One region of the Kocuria sp. CPCC 205231 genome, then DNA from elsewhere that is predicted to be linked to it. Evidence: riboswitches for the same ligand, from Rfam matches in the RefSeq annotation. Region 1 holds a riboswitch; each other region holds the start of a gene.
The links. A riboswitch is a leader RNA that binds a small molecule or an ion and turns the genes downstream of it on or off. The one in region 1 is predicted to bind S-adenosylmethionine.
Positions count from the first base shown of each region.

Region 2: linked by a shared signal. The riboswitch ahead of RF640_RS15185 (O-acetylhomoserine aminocarboxypropyltransferase/cysteine synthase family protein) and the one ahead of RF640_RS08635 (LLM class flavin-dependent oxidoreductase) in region 1 are both predicted to bind S-adenosylmethionine.
Region 3: linked by a shared signal. The riboswitch ahead of RF640_RS02975 (acyl-CoA dehydrogenase family protein) and the one ahead of RF640_RS08635 (LLM class flavin-dependent oxidoreductase) in region 1 are both predicted to bind S-adenosylmethionine.

Region 1 covers NZ_JAVKPP010000006.1:247,849-254,882, forward strand. Annotated here, with positions in the region: gene RF640_RS08600 (anti-sigma factor) at 1-11, opposite strand, end outside; gene RF640_RS08605 (RNA polymerase sigma factor) at 1-558, opposite strand, end outside; gene RF640_RS08610 (class F sortase) at 688-1,374, opposite strand; gene RF640_RS08615 (DUF4397 domain-containing protein) at 1,473-2,291, opposite strand; gene RF640_RS08620 (SDR family oxidoreductase) at 2,445-2,756, shown strand; gene RF640_RS08625 (hypothetical protein) at 2,796-3,014, opposite strand; gene RF640_RS08630 (Vms1/Ankzf1 family peptidyl-tRNA hydrolase) at 3,175-4,305, shown strand; gene RF640_RS08635 (LLM class flavin-dependent oxidoreductase) at 4,399-5,817, opposite strand; SAM riboswitch class IV at 5,896-6,010, opposite strand; gene RF640_RS08640 (CoA-binding protein) at 6,153-6,617, opposite strand; gene RF640_RS08645 (maleylpyruvate isomerase N-terminal domain-containing protein) at 6,703-7,034, opposite strand, start outside.
Region 2 covers NZ_JAVKPP010000015.1:69,384-76,417, reverse strand. Annotated here, with positions in the region: gene RF640_RS15195 (tellurite resistance/C4-dicarboxylate transporter family protein) at 1-295, shown strand, start outside; gene RF640_RS15190 (cystathionine gamma-synthase) at 367-1,554, opposite strand; gene RF640_RS15185 (O-acetylhomoserine aminocarboxypropyltransferase/cysteine synthase family protein) at 1,563-2,891, opposite strand; SAM riboswitch class IV at 2,929-3,050, opposite strand; gene RF640_RS15180 (Lrp/AsnC family transcriptional regulator) at 3,164-3,616, opposite strand; gene RF640_RS15175 (thiamine pyrophosphate-dependent enzyme) at 3,858-5,033, shown strand; gene RF640_RS15170 (alpha-ketoacid dehydrogenase subunit beta) at 5,039-6,079, shown strand; gene RF640_RS15165 (dihydrolipoamide acetyltransferase family protein) at 6,082-7,034, shown strand, end outside.
Region 3 covers NZ_JAVKPP010000002.1:286,097-293,130, forward strand. Annotated here, with positions in the region: gene RF640_RS02965 (LLM class flavin-dependent oxidoreductase) at 1-1,168, opposite strand, end outside; gene RF640_RS02970 (MFS transporter) at 1,165-2,592, opposite strand; gene RF640_RS02975 (acyl-CoA dehydrogenase family protein) at 2,596-3,993, opposite strand; SAM riboswitch class I at 4,107-4,201, opposite strand; gene moeB (molybdopterin-synthase adenylyltransferase MoeB) at 4,386-5,561, opposite strand; gene RF640_RS02985 (thiazole synthase) at 5,558-6,442, opposite strand; gene thiS (sulfur carrier protein ThiS) at 6,444-6,683, opposite strand; gene RF640_RS02995 (FAD-dependent oxidoreductase) at 6,680-7,034, opposite strand, start outside.

The DNA.
Region 1 (7,034 bases):
AGGTGTGCCATGACCGTCTCCCAATCGTGTACGTAGGTTCGTGAGGCCGCGCCTCAGATGACTCTTGACCGTGCCGAGGGGCAGGTCCAGGTGCTGTGCGATCTGCTGGTGCGTGAGCTCCTCGTAGAACGCCAGCGCCATGATCGTCGACTTCGGGGGCCCGAGCCGCTCGACCTCCGCCCGCACCACGAGCCGGTCCACCAGCAGGTCCGACTCCTCGTGCCGCGGCTCCCGGTCGGTGCGCACCGCGTCCGCCTGGCGCCGCTCCGCCTCGCGGCCGGCGGTCCTCGCGGCGTCGGCGATGCAGTTGCGCGCGATCCCGATGAGCCAGGCGGGGGCCGAGGAGTGCTCGGGGCGGTAGCCGGACCGGTACTTCCACGCCCGGATGAAGACCTCCTGCACCACGTCGTCGGCACCCGCGTCGTCGCGCAGCGCCCGGAGGGCGAGACCCCGGATGACCCCGGCGCAGTGCCGGTACGCGGCACTCAGCGCCTGCTCGTCCCCCGCGGCGAACGCGGCGTCGAGCTCGGGTCCCCAGTCCGGGGGCGGCGGCGGCATCGTGGAAGGACTCCTCGTGGGGCGGAGGTCGTGGTCGCGGGCGGCCGGGCGGTGCGCGGGCGCACGAGTCCTGCCCAGCCTAGTGGACACCGGCCATCCGGTCATGCGCCTCTCGCCTCCCTCCGCCGCTCAGGGCACCGGGACCGCCCGCAGCACCACGTTGTCCTCGTAGTCCCCGATCTCCTCGAGCCACTCCCCGCCGCACGTCACGAGGTGGAGCACCGGCTCGCCGGTCCGGCGGAACAGGTCCGCCTCCGCGAGGGACTTCTTGTGCACGTGCTGGACGGACTCGGTGCGGTAGCGCTGGACGCTCCCGTCCGCGCGCTCCACGCGGACCTCCGCCCCGACCGGCACGTCCTTGAGCTGCGCCATCGGCGTGACCTCGGTGAGGGTGTCGACGTGGCCGGCGACGACCGCGGCGCCCTCGTCCGCCCCGGGGGACGGACCGTACCGGTACCAGCCCAGCTCCACGTGGTTGTCCGGGATGGTCATGGCCCCGTTGTCCTCGACCCCCACCGGGACCACCGGCATGTCGATCGGGGAGCCGTCCACGACCACCCGCACGGGGGCGGGGACCTTCTCGGCGGGCGCCTGGGTGGCGGGAGCGACCGGGATCTCCGCGGGTGCCGCGGCGGACTGCGCCGGGGCCTCCGCGGAGACCGGACGGTCGAGGCCGGCGAGTGCCGGCACCGCCTCCTCGCCCTGGTACGGTCCCGCCGCCAGGGAGTTCGCGGGCGGCACGGCCCCGCTCTCCGGGAGAGCGGTGACGGCCGCTGCCGCGAGCAGGGACACCGAGGCGACCGCCCCGGCACCCACCGCCGCCAGACGACGACGGGTGCCGGGAGTTGTCGGTCCGGGCGCGCGGTGGGCCGCAGCCTGCCGCGCACCCGGACCGTGCCTGTCAGGACCGCTCACTACCGGCGGTTCCCCGCGAGCACCCGGCGGGCACCGTACGCCGCGCCGATCAGCCCGAGCGCACCGGCGGCCGCGAGGCCGGCGGTCAGCATCGTGCGCTGCTCCTGGGCCGCGAGGCCGGACTGGCCGCCCGGCACGGCCTCGGGCGCCTGCTCCATGCCCTCCAGGGTCTGGACGGCGAGGTCCAGGTTCCCGGCCTCGAGGGAGCCCCACGCGTACACGATGTTGTGGGTGCCCTCGGCGAGCTCGAGATCGGCGGGGCCGATGACGGGCTCGGTGGTGCCCGCGGCGGCCACGGACGCCGAGACCGTGCCGGCGTCGACCGGGAGGGTCTCCTCGTTCGGGTTCTCGAGCCCGGTGATGATCGCCTGGTCGCCCGCGAGGACGTCCACGGCCGGGGCCGCGGCCACGTGCCGGACGGTCAGGTGCGACTTCCCGGCCTCGATCTCGGACATGTCGTTGGTGAACAGGGCGGCCGTGGGGTTGCCCTCGGCGTCGAGGTGGGCCGCGGCCGTGTAGCTCATCCCGGTCTGCAGGTCGGCGGTGACGGGACCGATGATCGGCTCCGAGGCGTCGGCGGCGTCGGGGGCCGTGATGGCCAGGTCGTAGCTGCCGGCGGGCAGCTCCAGCGGGCCGGCCAGGGTGCCCGGCTCGAAGTCGTCGAGGGTGAGCTCACCGTTGACGTAGACGTCCACGACGGTGTCGGGGACGCCGTGGAGCACGGAGAGCTCGGCGTGCTCGGCGGCGAACGCCGGGCTCATGCTGAGGGCACCGGCACCGAGGCCGAGGACTGCTGCGGCGGAAAGGGTCTTGCGCATGGTAACTGCTCCTTGAACGGGCTCCCTGGCGGAAGCGGAATCGACCTTGCACCCGTACTACCGCCGTTGACCCCTCCGTGGATGCAGCAGGTCACATTTTTTCCGGGAAGTTTTTCCGGGCCCGTTCCGCACCACCATGAAGAGGGCGGCGCCGTGGCCCGCGCGGCGATCCCGCTGCTCCGGGCCTCCGGACGGGGAGCGATCGTCAACGTGGCCTCCGAGGCGGCCCTGCGCGGCTCCGCCGCGGGCGCGGCCTACACCGCCTCCGAGCACGCCGTGGCCGGGCTGACGAAGAGCACCGCCCTCACGCACGCCGCGGACGGCATCCGCACCAACGCGGTCGCCCCCGGTGCCACGGCCACGGCAGAGCAGGTCGCCGCCGTCATCGCCTTCCTCGCGAGCGACGACGCCTCCAACGTCAACGGCGTGATCATGCCCTCGGACGGCGGCTGGTCCGCGGTGTGACGCACCGCGCGGGGTCCTTGCCCCCGCGCGGTGCGCGGCTCACTCCTCCTCGAGCGTGGAGACCTCCTGCGGCTCGTCGAGGACGACCTCCTGGTCCTGCTCCACGAGGTCGTCGGGGTTCGCCTCGAGGGAGGACGCCTCCGAGCGGTCGGGCGCGTGCACCGGAGCCTCCTCGTCCTGGTCGTCGAGATCCTGCTGATCGGCGTCGATCGACTGCTCGAGCCGGTCGGCCTCGTCGTACTCGGGTACGTCGCTCATGACTGCCTCCTGCGTCGTGGGACCTGCGGGACCACCGGCCGTGGGGCCGGTCGTGTGCCTCCGACCCTACTCGTCGGGTCGTCTGTTCCCAGCCCCCTGGTGGTCGGATAACGTGGTCTGCACCACAGGAAGCACCGCTCAACAGCAGGAGTTGTCGATCATGACGAGCCGATTCCACCGCTACGCCGAACTGTTCAAGAGCAAGGGCCCCTGGTGCACCGTGTACACGGACATCAGCACCGGCACCGTCGACTCGCTGCACGCCATCGACGTGCTTCCGGAGAACATCTGCCGAGAGCTGGAGCGCCAGGGTGCGAGCAAGGCCGACCTCGCCGCGGTGGAGGCCGCCGTGCGCCCGGCCGAGGGCGTGCCGGACCCGGTGTGCCGGTACCTGCTGGTGCGCGGAGGCACCGTGGAGATCGACGAGGTCCTCCCCGGGCCCCGGGCCGGCAGCGGTGTCGTCCAGGTGGAGGACGTCCCCGATCTCACTCCCCTGTTCCGGCACCGCCCGGACGACTTCCCGTACGTGGTCGCCGAGGTGGGCCGGGACGGCGGCGAGATCTGCCTCCAGCACGCCAGCCGCGTCCGGGCCGCGGACGAGCAGCAGATCGAGGGCGAGACCGAGCACCTGAAGAAGTTCCCCGGGGGCGGCTGGTCGCAGGGGCGCTGGCAGCGGCACACGGAGGACGTGTGGCGGCGCAACACCGAGCAGGTGGCCGAGCAGATCGACAAGGTCGTGGCCGAGAGCGGGGCCCAGCTCGTCGTCCTGGCCGGGGACCTGCGGGCCCGGGGCCTGGTCGAGGAGCAGCTGTCCAAGGCGAGCCGGGGGATGCTGAGCGTCGTGGACGCCAACACCCGGGCGGAGGGCAGCAAGTCCGCCGACTTCGACCACCAGGTCGAGGAGCGCGTGGCGGAGGTCGTGGCGCACCGCCAGCAGGCGCTGCTCGAGCGGCTCGCCGAGCAGCAGGGACGCGCGGACCCCACCGCCGTCTCGGGGATGGCGCCCGTGGTCTCCGCCCTGCAGCAGGCCCAGGCGGAGACGCTGCTGATCGACGACACCCACCTGGACACGGAGCAGCAGCTCATCGCCCTGGACGCCGAGCCGTGGATCGCCCTGGAGGAGTCGGAGGCCGTGGGCGCCGGCGTGCTGGGCCGGGTCTCCGCCGACGCCGCGCTGGTGCGCGCCGCGGTGCTGACCGACGGCCGCCCCGTCTTCGTGCCGCCGGGGGCGCTGCCCCACGGCACGGACGTCGCGGCCCTGCTGCGCTGGAGCGCCGCACCGGCGTCCTGACCCGGCACGGACGAGGGGCCCCCGCACGCGGGGGCCCCTCGTCCGTGCCCTGCCCCGTGCTCTCGGCGGAGCCGCGGGGTCAGGGGACGGGGGTCAGAGGGCCAGCTGGCGGGCGGGGGTGTCCGCGGCGGAGGGCCTGCCCGCGTAGGCGCCCCGGAACGCGGCGGCGGGGTGGGTGCCGAGCACCTTGGTCTGCCCCTTGCCGTAGAGGTTCTCGCGCAGCGTGGTGCCCTCGTAGCCGGTGCGGTAGCGGCCGCGCTTCTGCAGCTCCGGCACGACCCACTCCACGAAGTCCTCGAACGAGCCCGGGGACACGTGGTAGGCGAGGTTGATGCCGTCCAGCCCGCCCTCGTCGATCCACCGCTCGAGCTCGTCGGCCACGGTCTGCGGGGACCCGACGATCGGCACGCCCATGCCGCCCATCGAGATGTGCTTGGCGACCTCCTTGATCGTCCACTTCTTGTGCGGGTCGGCCGTGGTGAAGGGGGTCAGGAAGGACTGGATCGAGTCGGTCTTGATGTACTCCAGGACGTCGTTCTCGTCGTAGCGGCCCAGGTCCAGCCCGGACCAGCCGCCCACGAGGCCCAGCGCGCCGTCGGTGTCCGCGTACCGCTCGTAGTCGCGGCGCTTCTGCTCGGCCTTCGCGTCGGTCTCGTCGACGATCACGTGCAGCATGGCGAAGATCTTGAGGTCGTCCCGGTCCCGCCCGCCGGCCTCCGCCTCGTCGCGCAGCTTGTCGGTCACCACCCGGGTCAGGTCCGGGCGGATGCCGCCCACGAACACCGCCTCCGCGTGGCGGCCGGCGAACGCCCGCCCGCGGGAGGAGGCCCCGGCCTGGAAGATCAGCGGCGTGCGCTGCGGGGACGGCTCGGTCAGCCCGATGCCGGGGACGTCGAAGTACCTGCCGTGGTGCTGGATCGGGTGGACGAGCGCCGGGTCGGCGAAGACCCCGTTGACCCGGTCGCGCCGGACCGCGCCGTCCTCCCAGGAGCCCTCCCAGAGCTTGTAGCAGACCTCCATGAACTCCTCGGCGATCTCGTAGCGCTCGTCGTGGGAGATCTGCTCCGTCAGCCCGTGGTTCTCGGCGGCCGACTTCAGGTAGGACGTCACCACGTTGAAGCCCATCCGGCCCTTCGTGAGGTGGTCGAGGGTCGCGAACTTCCGGGCGAGCGGGTACGGCTGCTCGTAGGTGATCGCGCTCGTCACGCCGAAGCCGAGGTGCTTCGTCACGGCCGCCATCGCGGAGATCTGCATGAAGGGGTCGTTGACCGGGATCTGGGTGGCGTCCCGGATCACCGGGGCCGCGGAGTTCTGGTAGACGTCGTAGTACCCGACGACGTCCGCGAGGAACAGCGCGTCGAAGAGCCCCTTCTCCAGGACCTGGGCGACGTCCGTCCAGTACTCGATCGTGTTGTACTCGTCCGCCCGGGAGCGGGGGTGCTTCCACAGACCGGGGGCCTGGTGGCCCACGCAGGTCATGTCGAAGGCGTTCAGGGCGATGCGCTTGCTCATGGGGTGTTCCTCCCGGGTCGATGCCGACCCGCGCCCGTGCGTCGTGGAGACCTGCCCGCGGGTCCGACGCACTGGTGGGCGCCGTACTTGCCGCGGAGCACGTGCACCGCGGCCCGATGTTCATCTGGGGCACCCCGCTACGGGAGAGGGTTGCCGCCCGACCAGCCAGAGCTTCGTGTCGGGACTCGTCATCGTCGTCGGGGGACAGCTTAGCGGGTGGCCCCTGACCGGGTGCAACCCCTGTGCGGTCCCGCCGCACGGGGACGGTCCCGGCCCGCATCGGGCCTGCGCCCACCCGGTTCGGGCGGCTCCGCCGGGTCGCTCAGCCGGGTCGTTCAGCCGGGCGGGGCGAGCGGCGGGGTCCGGCCCGGGTCCAGGGTCCAGCCCCGCCGGAGCAGGGACCGGAGCTCGATCAGGGGGCAGGTGTCCATGACCACGTCGAGGCCGGCCCGCTCCGCCCGGGCGGCGGCGTCCTCGTCGACGACGCCCAGCTGCAGCCACACCGCGGCGGCGCCCACGGCGATGGCCTGGTCCACCACCGCGCCGACGCGGCGGGAGTTCACGAAGCAGTCCACCACGTCGATCGGCCCCGGGACCTCGGCGAGCGTGCGGTGGCCGGGCTCGCCGTGCACCGGCTCGCCCTTCGGGTTGACCGGGACGATCGTCATGCCGAGGTCGTCCCGGATCCGCTTCGCCACCGAGTGCGCCGGACGGGCCGTGTTGCCGGTCAACCCCACCACGGCCCACCGGCCGGGCCGTGCCATGAGGCGGTCGATGACGGCGGGGTCGTTGCGGCTCATGCCCCCAGCCTGGCACGGAACCCGTTCCCCCTCCTTCTTCCTCCGCGGGATTGCACGTGTCGGCGACCTCGCGGAGGGGGGAGGGTCAGGAGAAGAGCGGCAGGAGGTCCGCGTGCGCGCCCAGCTCCGCACGCTCCTGGGCGGTCAGCTCCGCCCGGCCGGTGCCCACGCGGGCGAAGTGCTCGTCGCTCCAGTGCTCGAGCGGTTCCCGCTCCCACAGGTCGGTGAGGACCCGGCGGACCTCGGCGAGCCCGTCCACGGCGGGACCCGGGGAGCCGTCCAGGTGCTGGATCAGGTCCAGGTGGTGGACCGTGGCCTCCACCGCGAGGGTGCTCAGCAGGTCCTCGACGCGCAGCACGTGCCCCTGGGTGCGGACCGCGCCGTCGCCGCAGTGCTGCGCGGCGTGCACGAGCGCCC
Region 2 (7,034 bases), on a different contig from region 1:
GCACCGGGTGCCGCTGCGCTACGAGTCCTCGCTGTGGAGTGTGGTCTTCCCGCTGGGGATGTACGCCGTGGCCAGCATCTATCTGGGCCGCGCGGACGACCTGCCGATCGTGGGTCTGGTCGGGGCCGTCTGGCTGTGGGTGGCCCTGAGCGCCTGGGCGATGGTGTTCACTGCCATGCTCGTGCACCTGGTCCGCCGGCTGCTCCTCGGCCGGGAGGATCCGGCTCCGGCCTGGCCGGAGCCGGACGCGGCCGTCAGGCCGGACCCAGGGGGCGGACCGGGCGCCGCCCGCTGACCCGGCGGAACCGGCGCCGCCGGCGCCGCCGGCGGCGCCGGCGGCGCAGCCGACCGGGCGGAAAGGACCGGTCAGGCGGTGAGCGCGCGCTCGAGGTCCTCCAACTGGTCCTCGACGTCCTCGATGCCCACCGAGAGCCGCACCAGGTCCACGGGCACGGCCAGCGCAGTGCCCTTCACGGAGGCGTGCGTCATCTCCGAGGGGTAGCAGATCAGGGACTCCACCCCGCCCAGGCTCACCGACAGCGAGTACAGCCGGGTGCCCTCCGCCACCGCCCGGGCCGCGGCCTCCCCGCCGGTCAGCCGGAAGGAGACCATGCCGCCGAACCCGCGCATCTGCGCGGCGGCGAGCGCGTGGCCGGGGTGCCCGGGCAGCCCGGGGTAGAGCACCTGCGCGACCTCGGGGCGCTCCAGGAGCCACTCGGCGATCCGCTGCGCGTTGTCCTGGTGGCGCTCCATCCGCAGGCTCAGGGTCTTGAGCCCGCGGGCGGCCAGGTAGCTGTCCTGGGGGCCCGCCACGGCGCCGGCGGCGAACTGCTGGAAGCCGACCGCCTCGGCGAGCGGGGCCCCGCGCCACTGGGCCGTGCCCACGACCACGGCGCCGCCGAGCACGTCCGAGTGCCCCCCGATGTACTTCGTGGTGGAGTGCACCACGGCGTGCGCGCCGAGCTCGAGGGGGGTCTGCAGGTACGGGGACGCGAAGGTGTTGTCGACGACGAGCAGCGCCCCGGCGTCCCGGGCCAGCTGCGCCCACGCCGCGACGTCGGCGATGCCGAGCAGCGGGTTGGACGGCGTCTCGAGCCACAGCACCTTCGTGGCGCCGGGGCGCACGGCCGCCCGGACGGCGTCGAGGTCCGTGATCTCCACGGGCGTGTGCCCGATGTCCCACGGGGCGAGGACCCGGGTGATCAGCCGGTTGGTGCCGCCGTAGCCGTCGGCGCCGAGCACGATGTGGTCGCCCGGGCGCAGCACGGCGCGCAGCAGGGCGTCCTCTGCCGCGATCCCCGAGGCGAACGCGAACCCCCGCTCGCCGCGCTCCAGGGCCGCGAGCTGCTCCTCGAAGCCGCTGCGGGTGGGGTTGGAGCCGCGGCTGTACTCGTGCCCGGCGCGCAGCACGTTGATCCCGTCCTGGGCGAACGTGGAGGTCTGGTAGATCGGCGGGATGACCGCCCCGGTCAGCGGGTCGGGCTCCTGGCCGGCGTGGACGGCGGTGGTCGTGAAGCCCCGGTGGCGGGTGCGGGTCTCGGTGGGGGACGTCATGGCGGGGCTCACTTCCGGGTGGTCTGGACGGCGGTGACGACGGTGTCGAGGGCCTGGCCGAGGTCGGCCACGAGGTCCTGGGGGGACTCGAGGCCGATCGAGAGCCGGATCGTGGTCTCGGCGATCCCGCCGGCCCGGCGCTGCTCGGGGGTCAGGCGGCAGTGGGTCATGGCCGCCGGGTGGGCCACGAGGCTGCGGGTGTCCCCGATGTTGGCGACCAGCTTGAACAGCCGGAGCGCGTCGATGAACGGGCCCACGGCGCCGTCCGGGGCGGCGAGGTCGAAGGAGAACACGGAGCCGGTCCCGCGCGGGAAGTCCCGGGCCGCGATCCCGGCGCCGGGGTCCCCGGGCACGCCGGGGTGGTGGACGCGGGCGACGGCGGGGTGCCCGGCCAGGAACTCGGCCACCGCCAGCGCCGAGGCCGTGTGGCGGGCCACGCGCAGGTCGAGGGTCTCGGTGCCCTGCAGGATCTGGCTGGCGTTGAACGGGGAGAGCGTGGTGCCGAGGTCGTGCACGTACTTCGCCCGGACCAGGTGCAGGTAGGGGCTGGCGGCGGCGCACTTGTCGACGAGGCTGAGTCCGCCCCAGCGGGCGCGGGCCTGGGTGAACTGCGGCCACTTGTCCGGCCGGGCGGACCAGTCGAAGGTCCCGCCGTCCACGACCGCCCCGGCGAGCGCGTTGCCGTGCCCGCCCAGGAACTTGGTGGCCGAGTGCACCACGATGTCCGCGCCCTTCTCCAGCGGCCGGTACAGGGCCGGGGACGCGAGGGTGTTGTCGACGACGACGGGCACGCCGGCGGTCCGGGCGACGTCGGCGATCCCGGGCAGGTCCGGGAGGGTGGCCAGCGGGTTGCCGATGGACTCGAGCAGGAACGCGCGGGTGTCGGGGCGCACGGCCGCGGCCCACGCCCCCGGGGCGGTGGGGTCCACGAAGGAGACCTCGATGCCGTAGTCAGCGAAGGAGTCGGTGAGCAGGTCCACCGTGCCCCCGTAGAGCTTCTCGGAGGCCACGAGATGCTTCCCGGCGCCCTGGCCGAGCAGGGCCAGCAGCGCCACGGCCACGGCGGACTGGCCCGAGCCGGTCGCCACGGCGCCCGCGCCGCCCTCGAGGTCGCTGATCCGCTGCTCGAGCACGGCCACCGTGGGGTTGCCGGTGCGCGTGTAGGTGAAGCCTGCCCGGGTCTGGGCGAACATCTGCCGGGCCGCCTCGTAGTCCGGGAACTCGAAGGCCGCGGTCTGGTAGATCGGCACCGTCAGGGTGCGCTGGACGACCTGGTCGTGGGTGCCGGCGTGGATCTGCCGGGTCGCGAGGTCGTGGTCGGTCACGGGGATGGACATGGCGCTGCTCCTGTGCCTTGCTCTTACCCGCACCGGTCATCCGCGCGGGCCCGGTGGGCACGCCGCGGAAGATGCAGGCCGCTTCCTCATCCGAACCACCCAATGAGCATGGGGTTGGTGCGTGACCAAGTCGGAGCTTGGCGGTCACGTCTCGTGAAGCTGGAACAACACTATGCGCAGAGGTAGTGGGTGTCCCTCCGCGTCGGAAGATGACGACCGTGACGGTTCGTGACGCCGGCCGTGCGCGCCGGGCCCGGCGCGGGGCCGGCGCGTCAGGCCCGGGTGTCGATGTCCTCGAAGATCAGGAACGTCTGGGTGTCCACCACGCCGGGCAGCTGCTGGACGTGCTCGAAGATCACCTGCCGCAGGTGCACGGTGTCCACGGCCCGCACGAGGAGCATGACGTCGAAGTTCCCGCCCACCAGGGCGATGTGGTGCACGGCGGGGATCGCCTGGAGCTGGGCGCACAGCTCCCGCCAGGTGTTCTGCTGGAGCTTGAGCGTCACGTACGCGGAGGCCTGCAGGCCCGCCCGGACCGGGTCGATCACGGTGCTGAAGCGCAGGATCACCCCCTCGTCCCGGAGCCGGTTGATCCGGGCGTAGGCGTGGGCGCGGGAGACGTGCACGGCCGCGGCGATCGCCGTCACGGACTGCCTCGCTTCCCGGGACAGCTCCGCGAGGATCTTCCGGTCGGTCTCGTCCAGCGGCACGGGGGTCGAGGGCACGGCGGGCTCCTTCGGGGCGGGTCGGGCGCGGGGCCCGGAACGTGTCGGACGAATGCGTGTGCTCCACGCCACACTAGAACATTTCGTCCACGCGCGGTGCACTGTCCGTCTCAGACTTCTGCATTTTCCCCGCTCTGTGGATACGAACCATGCCCGGTTCCCATACTGGGGAGACAGAGCCGCACCACCTTCCTGCCCTCCCCGGACCGCGGCCGCACCGGGGACCGACCGAGGGGACACCATGAGCCAGACCGTCGAGACCCCCGAGGACCCGATCCTCCGGGCCTCCCAGAGCTTCGGCATCACACCGGAGCAGTACATGCTCCCGGCCCGCGGCGAGATCCGCATGGTCGACCCGAGCGGGCGGCTGCTCGCCCCCGAGGAGCAGGGCACCGGCCCCGGCCACGAGTACCCGCTGCCGGCCCCGGACGTCCTGCTGGGCGCCTACGAGAAGCTGGTGGTCGGGCGGCGGGTCAACGACCAGAACTCCGCGCTGGTCCGCCAGGGCCGGATGGCCGTCTACCCGTCCAGCCACGGCCAGGAGGCCTGCCAGGTGGCGGCCGCCCTGTGCCTCGAGGAGGGCGACTGGCTGTTCCCCACCTACCGGGACACCGTGGCGGTCATGACCAAGGGCGTGGACCCGATGCAGGTCATGGCGATCTTCCGCGGCGAGTGGCACAGCGGCTACGACCCGCACGAGCACCACGTGGGCATCCAGTCGACCCCGCTCACCACCCAGCTGCTGCACGCGGTGGGCGTGGCCCACGCCGCCAAGCTGCGCGGCGAGGACACCGTGGTCCTGGCGATGTGCGGGGACGGCGCCACCAGCGAGGGCGACTTCCACGAGGCCCTGAACTTCGCGGCCGTGTTCAAGCTGCCGGTCGTGTTCTTCGTGCAGAACAACGGCTACGCGATCTCCGTGCCCCTGTCCCAGCAGTCCGCGGCCCCGAGCCTCGCCCACAAGGCGGTCGGCTACGGCATGGCCGGCGAGCGCGTGGACGGCAACGACCTTGTGGCGCTGCTCGCCACCCTGCGGCGCGCCGTGGACCTGGCCCGCTCCGAGTCCGAGCCCCTCCTCGTGGAGGCGCACACCTACCGCATGCAGGCGCACACCAACGCCGACGACGCCACCCGCTACCGGGACGACGCCGAGGTGCAGGAGTGGATCGCCAAGGACCCGGTGACCCGGATGCGCGCCTACCTCGGCGCCGAGGGCGTGCTCGACGACGCGGCGGAGCAGCGCATCGCCGCCGCCGCCGAGGACGTCGCCTCGGCCCTGCGCGACGGCATGAACGCCGACGTGGAGATCGACCCGCTCGAGCTGTTCCGCCACGTCTACACCGAGCAGACCCCGCAGCTCGCCGAGCAGGAGCAGTTCCTGACCGCCGAGCTCGCCCGAGAGGAGACCGGACAGTGAGCACCCTGCACGCCCCCGCCCCGGCCGGCGAGGCCCCGGCGGTCAAGCCCGCCACCTTCGCCCAGGCGCTCAACACCGCCCTGGCCGACGCGCTGGCCGCCGACCCCGCCGTCGTCGTCTTCGGCGAGGACGTCGGCACCCTCGGCGGCGTCTTCCGCATCACCGACGGGCTGACGAAGCGCTTCGGCCGCACCCGGTGCTTCGACACCCCGCTGGCCGAGTCCGGGATCGCCGGCATGGCCGTGGGCATGGCGATGAACCGGATGCGCCCCGTCATCGAGATGCAGTTCGACGCCTTCGCCTACCCTGCCTTCGAGCAGGTCGCCTCGCACATCGCGAAGATGCACAACCGCACCCGCGGCGCCGTGCGCCTGCCGATCGTCATCCGGATCCCCTACGCCGGCGGCATCGGCGGCGTGGAGCACCACTGCGACTCCTCCGAGGCCTACTACGCCCACACCCCCGGGCTGAAGGTGTTCACCCCCGCCACGGTCGAGGACGCCTACCTCATGCTGCGCGAGGCGATCGACTCGGACGACCCCGTCGTGTTCTTCGAGCCCAAGAAGCTCTACTGGTCCAAGGCCCCCGTGGACCTGGCCGAACTGAGGGACCGCTACGAGAACGGGGCGCCCGAGCGCCGGGAGGGCCGCGCCGTCGTCGCCCGCGCCGGCGAGGACGCCACGCTGCTGGCCTACGGGCCGTCCGTGCCGACCGCCGTGGCGGCCGCCGCGGCCGCCGCCGCCGAGGGGCGCTCGCTCGAGGTCGTGGACCTGCGCAGCATCGTCCCGTTCGACGACGAGACGGTCGCCGCGTCGGTGCGGAAGACCGGGCGCGTGGTGGTCGTGGCCGAGGCGCCGGGCTTCGCGTCCGTGGCCGCCGAGATCGTGGCCCGCGTCCAGGAGCGCTGCTTCCACTCCCTGGCCGCGCCCGTGCGCCGCGTGACCGGGTTCGACATCCCGTACCCGGCGCCCAAGCTCGAGGAGCACTACCTGCCGAGCGTCGACCGCATCCTCGACGCCGTGGACGACCTGCAGTGGGAGGACTGACCATGACCGTGAAGACGTTCACCCTGCCGGATCTCGGCGAGGGACTGACCGAGGCCGAGCTGGTGAGCTGGCTCGTCCAGGTGGGCGACACCGTCGCCGTGGACCAGCCGATCGCCGAGGTGGAGACCGCCAAGTCCGCCGTGGAGGTGCCCTGCCCCTTCGCCGGGACCGTGCACCAGCTGCACGGCGCCTCGGGGCAGACCCTCGACGTCGGCGCGCCGCTGATCTCCGTCGACACCGGGGACCGGGCCGGGACGCCCGCCCCGCAGGGCGGCGGCCCGAAGGGCGGGCAGTCCTACCGGGAGGAGGAGCGCGCCGGGGCGGACCCCGCGGCGGCCGCCGAGGCCTCCGACGACGACGCAGGATCGGGCAGCGTGCTCATCGGCTACGGCACGCCCGCCGGCGGCACGGCCGGACGCCGGCGCCGGCCGAAGCGGGCCGGTGCCACCGGCCCGGCCGCCTCCGCCGCCCGGCCGGTCCCCGAGCCTGCCCCCGCGCGGGCCGCGGAGCAGGCCGCGGCCCGGGCGGCGCAGGCCGCGGGTGCCGCCCACGACGCGATGGCCTCGGCCCCGCGCCTGGCGCCCACGGTCGTCTCGCCGATCGTGCGCAAGCTCGCCAAGGACCGCGGGGTCGACATCTCCACCGTGCGCGGCTCGGGCCCCGGCGGGCTCATCCTGCGCCGGGACGTGGTGACCGCGGCGGCCGCCCCCGCCGCACCGGCCGCGCGGGAGAGCACGGCCCCGACGTCGTCGGCCCCCGCCCCGGTGCCGTCCACCACCGCGGCGCCGTCCGCCGTGGACGCCCGCACGGGGCTCGGGGTCGCGGAGCGGGTCCCGGTCTCCGGGATCCGCAAGGCCATCGGGCAGGCCATGACCCGTTCCCGCGCCGAGATCCCCGAGGCCACCGTCTGGGTGGACGTGGACGCCACGAGGCTGGTGGAGCTGCGCGCCGGGCT
Region 3 (7,034 bases), on a different contig from region 1:
CGGCCTCCTCGCGCCAGCGCTCGAGCTCGTCCGCCACGGTGCCGGGGGCCCCGGCGATGACGGGCCCGCGGCCGCCGATGGCCACGAACTCGGCCAGGTCCCGCACCGTCCAGGTCCGGTCCGGGGACAGCGAGGTGAACGCCGCGAGCGCGGACTGGTTGGCGTCGGTGGCCACGTACTCGAGCGGCGCGTCGGGGTCCGCCCCGGCCAGGTCGACACCGGTCCAGCCGCCGAACAGGGACAGCGCACCCTCGATGTCCACGTGCCGGCGATATCCGTCGAGCCTGGCCTGGGCCTCGTCGTCGGTCTCGGCGACCACCACGGTGGCCATGGCGAAGGTCTTCACGGAGTCCTCGGCCCGTCCCTGTGCGGCCAGTTCGGCCCGGACGCCGTCGGTCCACCGGCGCACGAGCTGGGGAGTGTTGCCGATGAAGAAGATGGCCTCGGCGTGGTCCACGGCGAACTGCTGTCCGCGCTTCGAGGCGCCGGCCTGGAACAGGAACGGGGTGCCCTGGGGTCCGGGGTGGGCCAGCGCCTGGCCGGGCACGGAGAACCAGGTGCCCTCGTGGCCGACGGGGTGCACGAGGTCCGGGTCCACGAAGACCCCGGCCTCGGCGTCGGCCTTCACGGCCCCGGGGCCGAAGGAGCCCTCGAGGAGCTTGTACATGACCTCCATGTACTCGTCGGCGCGGTCGTAGCGCTCGTCGTGCGGGATCTGCCGGTCCATGCCCAGGTTCCGGGCGGCGGAGTCCTGGTAGGAGGTCACCACGTTCCAGGCCACCCGGCCGCGGGTGAAGTGGTCGAGGGTCGCGAAGGTGCGGGCCAGCAGGTAGGGGGCCTCGTAGGTGACCGAGGCGGTCACGCCGAAGCCGAGCCGTTCGGTCGCCGCGGCCATCGCCGGCACCGCGACGAGCGGGTCGAGCACCGGGTACTGCACTCCCCCGCGGGCCGTGGCCCCGGTCCCGCCGCCGTACACGTCGTAGACGCCGGGGACGTCGGCCAGGAACAGCGCGGTGAAGCCGCCCTCCTCGAGGGTGCGGGCCAGGGACGTCCAGTACTCGAGCGTGTCGAAGCCGGTGACCCCGGCCTCCGGGTGGCGCCACAGTCCCGGTGACTGGTGCACGGGCACCATCATGTCGAAGGCGTTCAGCAGCAGGGGGCGGCTCATACGGTGGTCCTCTCGGGGGTGGTCCGGGTGGCGCTCGCGGCGGCGGGGGTCGCGGCGGCCGGGGCGGCCGCGGTCCGGCCGGAGTGCAGGTCGGTGAGCTCGGTGCCGCGCTGGTCGCGGGCGGGGTCCTTCGCGGCCAGGGCGGCGACGACGGAGAGCACGGCCAGCACGGAGAGGTAGCCGGCGATCAGCCACGGGGTGTCCCCGCCGGCGGCGAAGAGCAGGGCGGCGATCATCGGCATCAGCCCGCCGCCCAGGACGGTGCCGACCTGGTAGCCGAAGCTCACCCCCGAGTACCGCACGTGCACGGGGAACTGCTCGGCGAACCAGGCCGCCTGCGGGCCGTAGATCGCGTCGTGGACGAGGTTGATGCCGAGGATCACCACGAGCGGCAGCAGGGCGAGCGGGCCGGTCTCGAGGAAGGCGAACAGCACCCAGCCGAAGACGCCGATCGCCGCGTAGGCGCTCACCGAGACGACCTTCCGGCCCACCCGGTCGGACAGCCAGGCCCAGAACGGGGTGGAGAACAGGCCGATGGCCGAGGCGATCATCACCGCGGTCACGCCCGCGGCGCTGTCCCCGCGCACGTCCCGCAGGTAGGTCAGCATGTAGACCGTCACCAGGTAGTAGACGGCGTTCTGGGCCAGGCGCAGGCCGATCGTGACCAGCACCGGGCGGCGGTGGTGGGTGAGCAGCTCCCGCAGGGGGGCCTTGGCCACGTTGCCCGAGGCGCGGTGCTCCAGGAACTCCGGGGCGTCGGCCACGCCGAGTCGGATCCACAGACCCACCGCCACGAGCAGGGCCGAGAGCAGGAAGGGGATGCGCCAGCCGTAGGCGGCGAACTGCTCCTCGCTCATGACGTTCTGCACGATGAAGAACGCGCCGGTGGCCAGCAGCATGCCGGCGGAGGAGCCGATCTGGGTGAAGGAGCCGAAGAACCCGCGGTGCCGGGCCGGTGAGTGCTCCACGCTCAGCAGCGCGGAGCCGCCCCACTCCGCGCCGGCGGACAGGCCCTGGAGGATGCGCAGGAGCACGAGCCCGACGACGGCCCACCAGCCGATCACGTCGTAGGTGGGCAGCAGGCCGATCAGGGTGGAGGCCACGCCCATGAGCAGCAGGGAGGCCACCAGCAGCGCCTTGCGGCCGATCCGGTCCCCCAGGTGCCCGGCGATGATCCCGCCCAGGGGCCGGGCGATCACCCCGACCGCGAGGGTGGCGAAGGACGCGACGATGCCGCCGAGCTCGGTGGCCATGGGGAAGAACTGGACGTTGAAGACCAGCGCGGCGGCGGTGCCGTAGAGGTAGAAGTCGTACCACTCGATGGTGGTGCCGGCGAAGGCCGAGGCCAGGACGCGCTTCTTGCCGTGGACGACGCTGGTGCGTCCCGCGGCGGCCGCGGCCGTGGTCGGGGTCGGGGTGCTCATGCGTCAGGCTCCTGGGGTTCGGTCGGCGACGGTCGTGGCGTCGGGCGTGGCATCGGTCGTCGCACCGGGCGTGGCGTCGGGCGTGGCATCGGTCGTCGCACCGGGCGTGGCGTCGGTCCTGGCGTCGCCGATGGCGTTCAGGCCCTCCGGCAGGGTCCCGTTGATGAGGTAGTCGCCGAGGGCGCGGGCGCGGAAGGCGATCGGGTTGTGGGTGGCCACGGTCTGGGCGTTGCGCCAGTGCCGGTCCAGGCCCTTGGCCGTGGACGTGGCGGAGGCGCCCACGGTGAGGAACAGGTCCTGGGCCGCGCCGAGCGCCAGCTCCGGCACGGTGACCTGGGCGTGCTCCACGGCGATCTCGGACTCGTGCAGCGCCGCCGGGAGGCTCCCGGTGAACTCCGGCCGGTCGGCGCCGGCCGCTGCGGCGGCGGCGATCCCGTCGTCCAGGGCGCGGGCGGCGTGCAGCACGGTGGCCTCGGCGGCGAAGGCCTTGGCGGAGATCCGGCCGGTGGCCTCCTGGATCAGCGGGTCGTCGCGGAACGGCAGGCCGAGCCCGGTGTTGAAGGTCCGCCGGCGTCCGGCGATGGTCTCCACCGCGTCCCGCCGGGCCGCCCGGGCGATGCCGGCCAGCACGGCCAGCAGCACGAGCTGGAAGAAGGCGGCCTCGTGGACGGCCTCCGCGCTGCCGGCGGTGCGGTCCAGCACGGCGTCGTCCGGGACGCGCACCCGGTCGAAGACCGCGGTGCCGGTGCCGGTGAGCTTCTGCCCGAAGCCGTCCCAGTCGTCCTCGAGCGTCACGCCCTCGGCGTCCGTGGCGACGACGGCGAAGCGGCGCCCGTCCCGGCCGTCCAGCGCGGCCGAGACGCGGGTGTAGTCGCAGAAGACGGAGCCGGTGGCGTAGAACTTCCGGCCGGTGAGCTCCCAGCCCTCGGCGGTCCGGCTCAGCACGGTGTTCAGGGTGCCGAGCGCGTTGCCGCCCTTCTCCGTGGAGGCGTTGCCGACGGTGGCCCCGGCCAGCACCCGCGGGTACCAGACCTCCTGGAGCTCCCGGGGCAGGAAGCGCAGGGACTCCACGAAGCCGTGGTGGGAGCGGTACAGGTGGGCGATGTTGGAGTCCGCCTCGGCCAGGTCGACCAGCAGCCGGGTGAAGTCCTCGAGGCTGACCCCGGGACCGCCGTGGGCCGCCGGCACGCGCAGGACGCCGAACCCGGCCCGGTCCAGCCGGCGGACCTCCGCGTAGGGCAGCGCGCGCCGGAGGTCCCGGTCCAGGGAGCCGGCGGCGATCTCCGCGAACAGCGGCCGGAAGTGCTCCCGCAGCCCGGCGTAGTCCGCGGGCAGGCCGGCGGCGGGATTCGTGCCGGCGCGGGGATGGGCGGTGGTCTCCTCGACCGTGCTCGGGGTCATGCGGTGGTCCTCTCGGTCGCACCGAGGATTGCCGGCCGCCCACTCGCGCCAGTGGCTGGTCCGGTGACGGCAGCGCCGGACGCTGACGTCACGGACCGACTGCAGATCCGGGATCTCCATCGGTTCTGGCGTTAGCACCCTGACCCCTGGGAAGGACGGGTTGCTGCGGCGTCGTCGAGCCAGATCTCTCGGCCGCTCTGAATGGTGACGTCTGACATGGCACCAGACCACCGAGGTCCGGTGCCACCGGATGACGTCCGGACGTCATCGGAGGTCACGACGACGTCACAGACCGTCACCTCGGCCCGCGTGGTGTACGGCTCCGGCGCGGCACGCCCTCCGCCCCGGACGGAAGAGGGGCGGGGGAGAACGGGGCCGGGGCGCCGACCGGCTCAGTAGACCGGCTTGTCCGGCTCCACCTGCGCCACCCAGGCCAGCACCCCGCCCTCGAGGTGCCGGACCCGTTCCTCCCGCCCGGCGAAGAACGGCCGCAGCGCGGCGAGCGCCGTCGCGGAGCGGGCCCCGGCCTTGCAGTGCAGCACGAGGTCCGCGCCGCGGGCCTCCCGGGGCAGTGCGTCCGCGCCGCGGTCCAGGATCTCCTGCAGCGGCACGGGCACGGCGCCGTCGATGGCCACGAGCTCCCGCTCCCAGTCCTCGCGCACGTCCACCAGGGCGAAGGTCGCCTCCCCGCGCTCCCGGTGCTCCAGCAGCCGGGCCAGCTCAGCCGCCGCGACGGTCTCGGAGGGACCCGCCCCGGGCAGCGCGCACACGGCCTCGGGCGCGGCGACCGCGGTGACCGGGGCGGCGCCGGGATCCGGGTCCAGGCGCATCTCGCGCCAGGTCATCGCGAGCGCGTCGTGCAGCAGCACCCGCCCGAGCAGGGGCTCCCCGGTGCCGGTGACGAGCTTGACGGCCTCGGTGACCATGACCGCGCCGACGGTCGCGGGGAGCATGCCGAAGACCCCGCCCTCGGCGCAGCTGGGCACCTCCCCGTCCGGCGGGGCCTCGGGGTAGAGGTCCCGGTAGGTGGGTCCGTGCCCGGCCCAGAACACGCTGACCTGGCCCTCGAAGCGCAGGATGGAGCCCCAGACGCAGGGCGTGCCGGTCAGGGCGGCGGCGTCGCTGACCACGTACCGGGTCGCGAAGTTGTCGGCGCCGTCCAGGACCAGGTCGTACCGGCCGACGATGTCCACGGCGTTGTCCGCGTCCAGCCGGACGGGGTGGGTGCGGACCTCCACCAGCGGGTTGAGCGCGGTGACGGCCTCGGCGGCGGAGACGGCCTTGGGGCGGCCGACGTCGGCGGTGGTGTGCACCACCTGGCGCTGCAGGTTGGAGACCGCCACGACGTCGTCGTCGACGATCCCGAGGGTCCCCACCCCGGCCGCGGCGAGGTACTGCAGGGCGGGGGACCCGAGTCCCCCGGCACCGATGACGAGCACGCGGGCGTTCCGCAGCCGCCGCTGGCCGAGGGGCCCGATCCCGGGCAGGGTCAGGTGCCGGGCGTATCGCTCGAGCTCCTCGCGGGTCAGCCCGGGGCCGGGCTCCACGAGCGGGGGCAGCGGGCTCACGGCCGCTCCCCCACGGGCGCCCAGTCCCCGCGCGGCACGTCCGCCGGGCGGGCGGCCGGCCCGTCAGCCGGTCCGGCCCCGGCGGCGTCCGCGTCGATCCGCCCGGCCATCGGCGAGGACGCCTGGGCGTGGCGGCGGGCCGGGATGCGCCCGGCGCCGGCGGCGAGCCGGCCGGCGAGCACGGCGTGGCGCATCGCGGTGGCCATCGCCACCGGGTCCTGGGCGCGGGTGACGGCGCTGGCCAGCAGCACGGCGTCGCAGCCCAGCTCCATGGCCAGGGCGGCCTCGGAGGCGGTGCCGATCCCGGCGTCGAGCACCACGGGCACGGAGGCCCGGGAGGCGATGAGCTCGATGTTGTGCGGGTTGAGGATGCCCAGCCCGGTGCCGATGGGAGCCCCCAGGGGCATCACCGCGGCCGCGCCGAGGTCCTCGAGGCGGCGGGCGACGGCCGGGTCGTCGGAGGTGTAGGCGAAGACCTTGAAGCCGCGGGCCACGAGCTGCTCGGTGGCGTCGAGGAGCTCCACGACGTCGGGCAGCAGGGTGTCCTCGTCCGCGATCACCTCGAGCTTGACCCAGTCGGTCTCGAGGGCCTCCCGGCCGAGCTCGGCGGTCAGCAGCGCGTCCCGGGCGGTGTAGCACCCGGCGGTGTTGGGCAGGATCCGGATGTCGTTGCGCTCGAGCAGCGCGAAGAGGGAGTCGCCCTGGCCGGGGGCGTAGCGGCGCAGGGCCACGGTGGTCAGCTCGGTGCCGGAGGCCAGCAGCGCCTGCTCGAGGGTGTGCAGCGAGCTCAGGCCGCCGGTGCCCATGATCAGCCGGGAGCCCAGCTCCGTGCCGTCGAGCACGAGCGGGTCGCGGTGCGGGTCGGGGTGCGGGACGGTCACGTCAGCCTCCCTGGACGGCGGTGATGATCTCGATCGACTGGCCCTCCGCCACGGGGGTCCGCCGCCAGCGGCTGCGGGGCACGACCGCGGCGTCCACGGCGACGGCCACGCCGAGGCGCCCGCCGTCCAGCGGGGCGCCGTCGGGCCCCAGGGCCCGGCCGACGGTCTCGGCGACGAGGTCGACGACGGTCGCCTCCGCCGCCACGCGGTGCGGGCGGCCGTTGAGGGTGATGGCGGTCATCGGGTGCTCCTGCTCCGGGGCCCGGGCCCGGCGGCGGCCGGCGCGGGATCCCCTGGACGGGCCTCGACGGGGCGGTCGAAGCGGTGCGGGTCGGTGGTGGCGAGGTGCTCGGCGTCGGCGGCCGGATCGGCTCCGGACCCGCCGGCCACCAGCTGCGCGGCGAGCCGGGCGGCCAGCGGGGCGAGCAGGACGCCGTGGCGGAAGTAGCCGGTGGAGACCACGAGCCCCGGCACCGGCGAGCCGTCCGGGTCGCGGACCCGGCCGAGGTACGGGATGTCGTCCGGGGTGCCGGGCCGGGCGCGGGCCAGCACCTCGATCAGCTCGAGGTCGGCGACGCCGGGCACGAGCGCC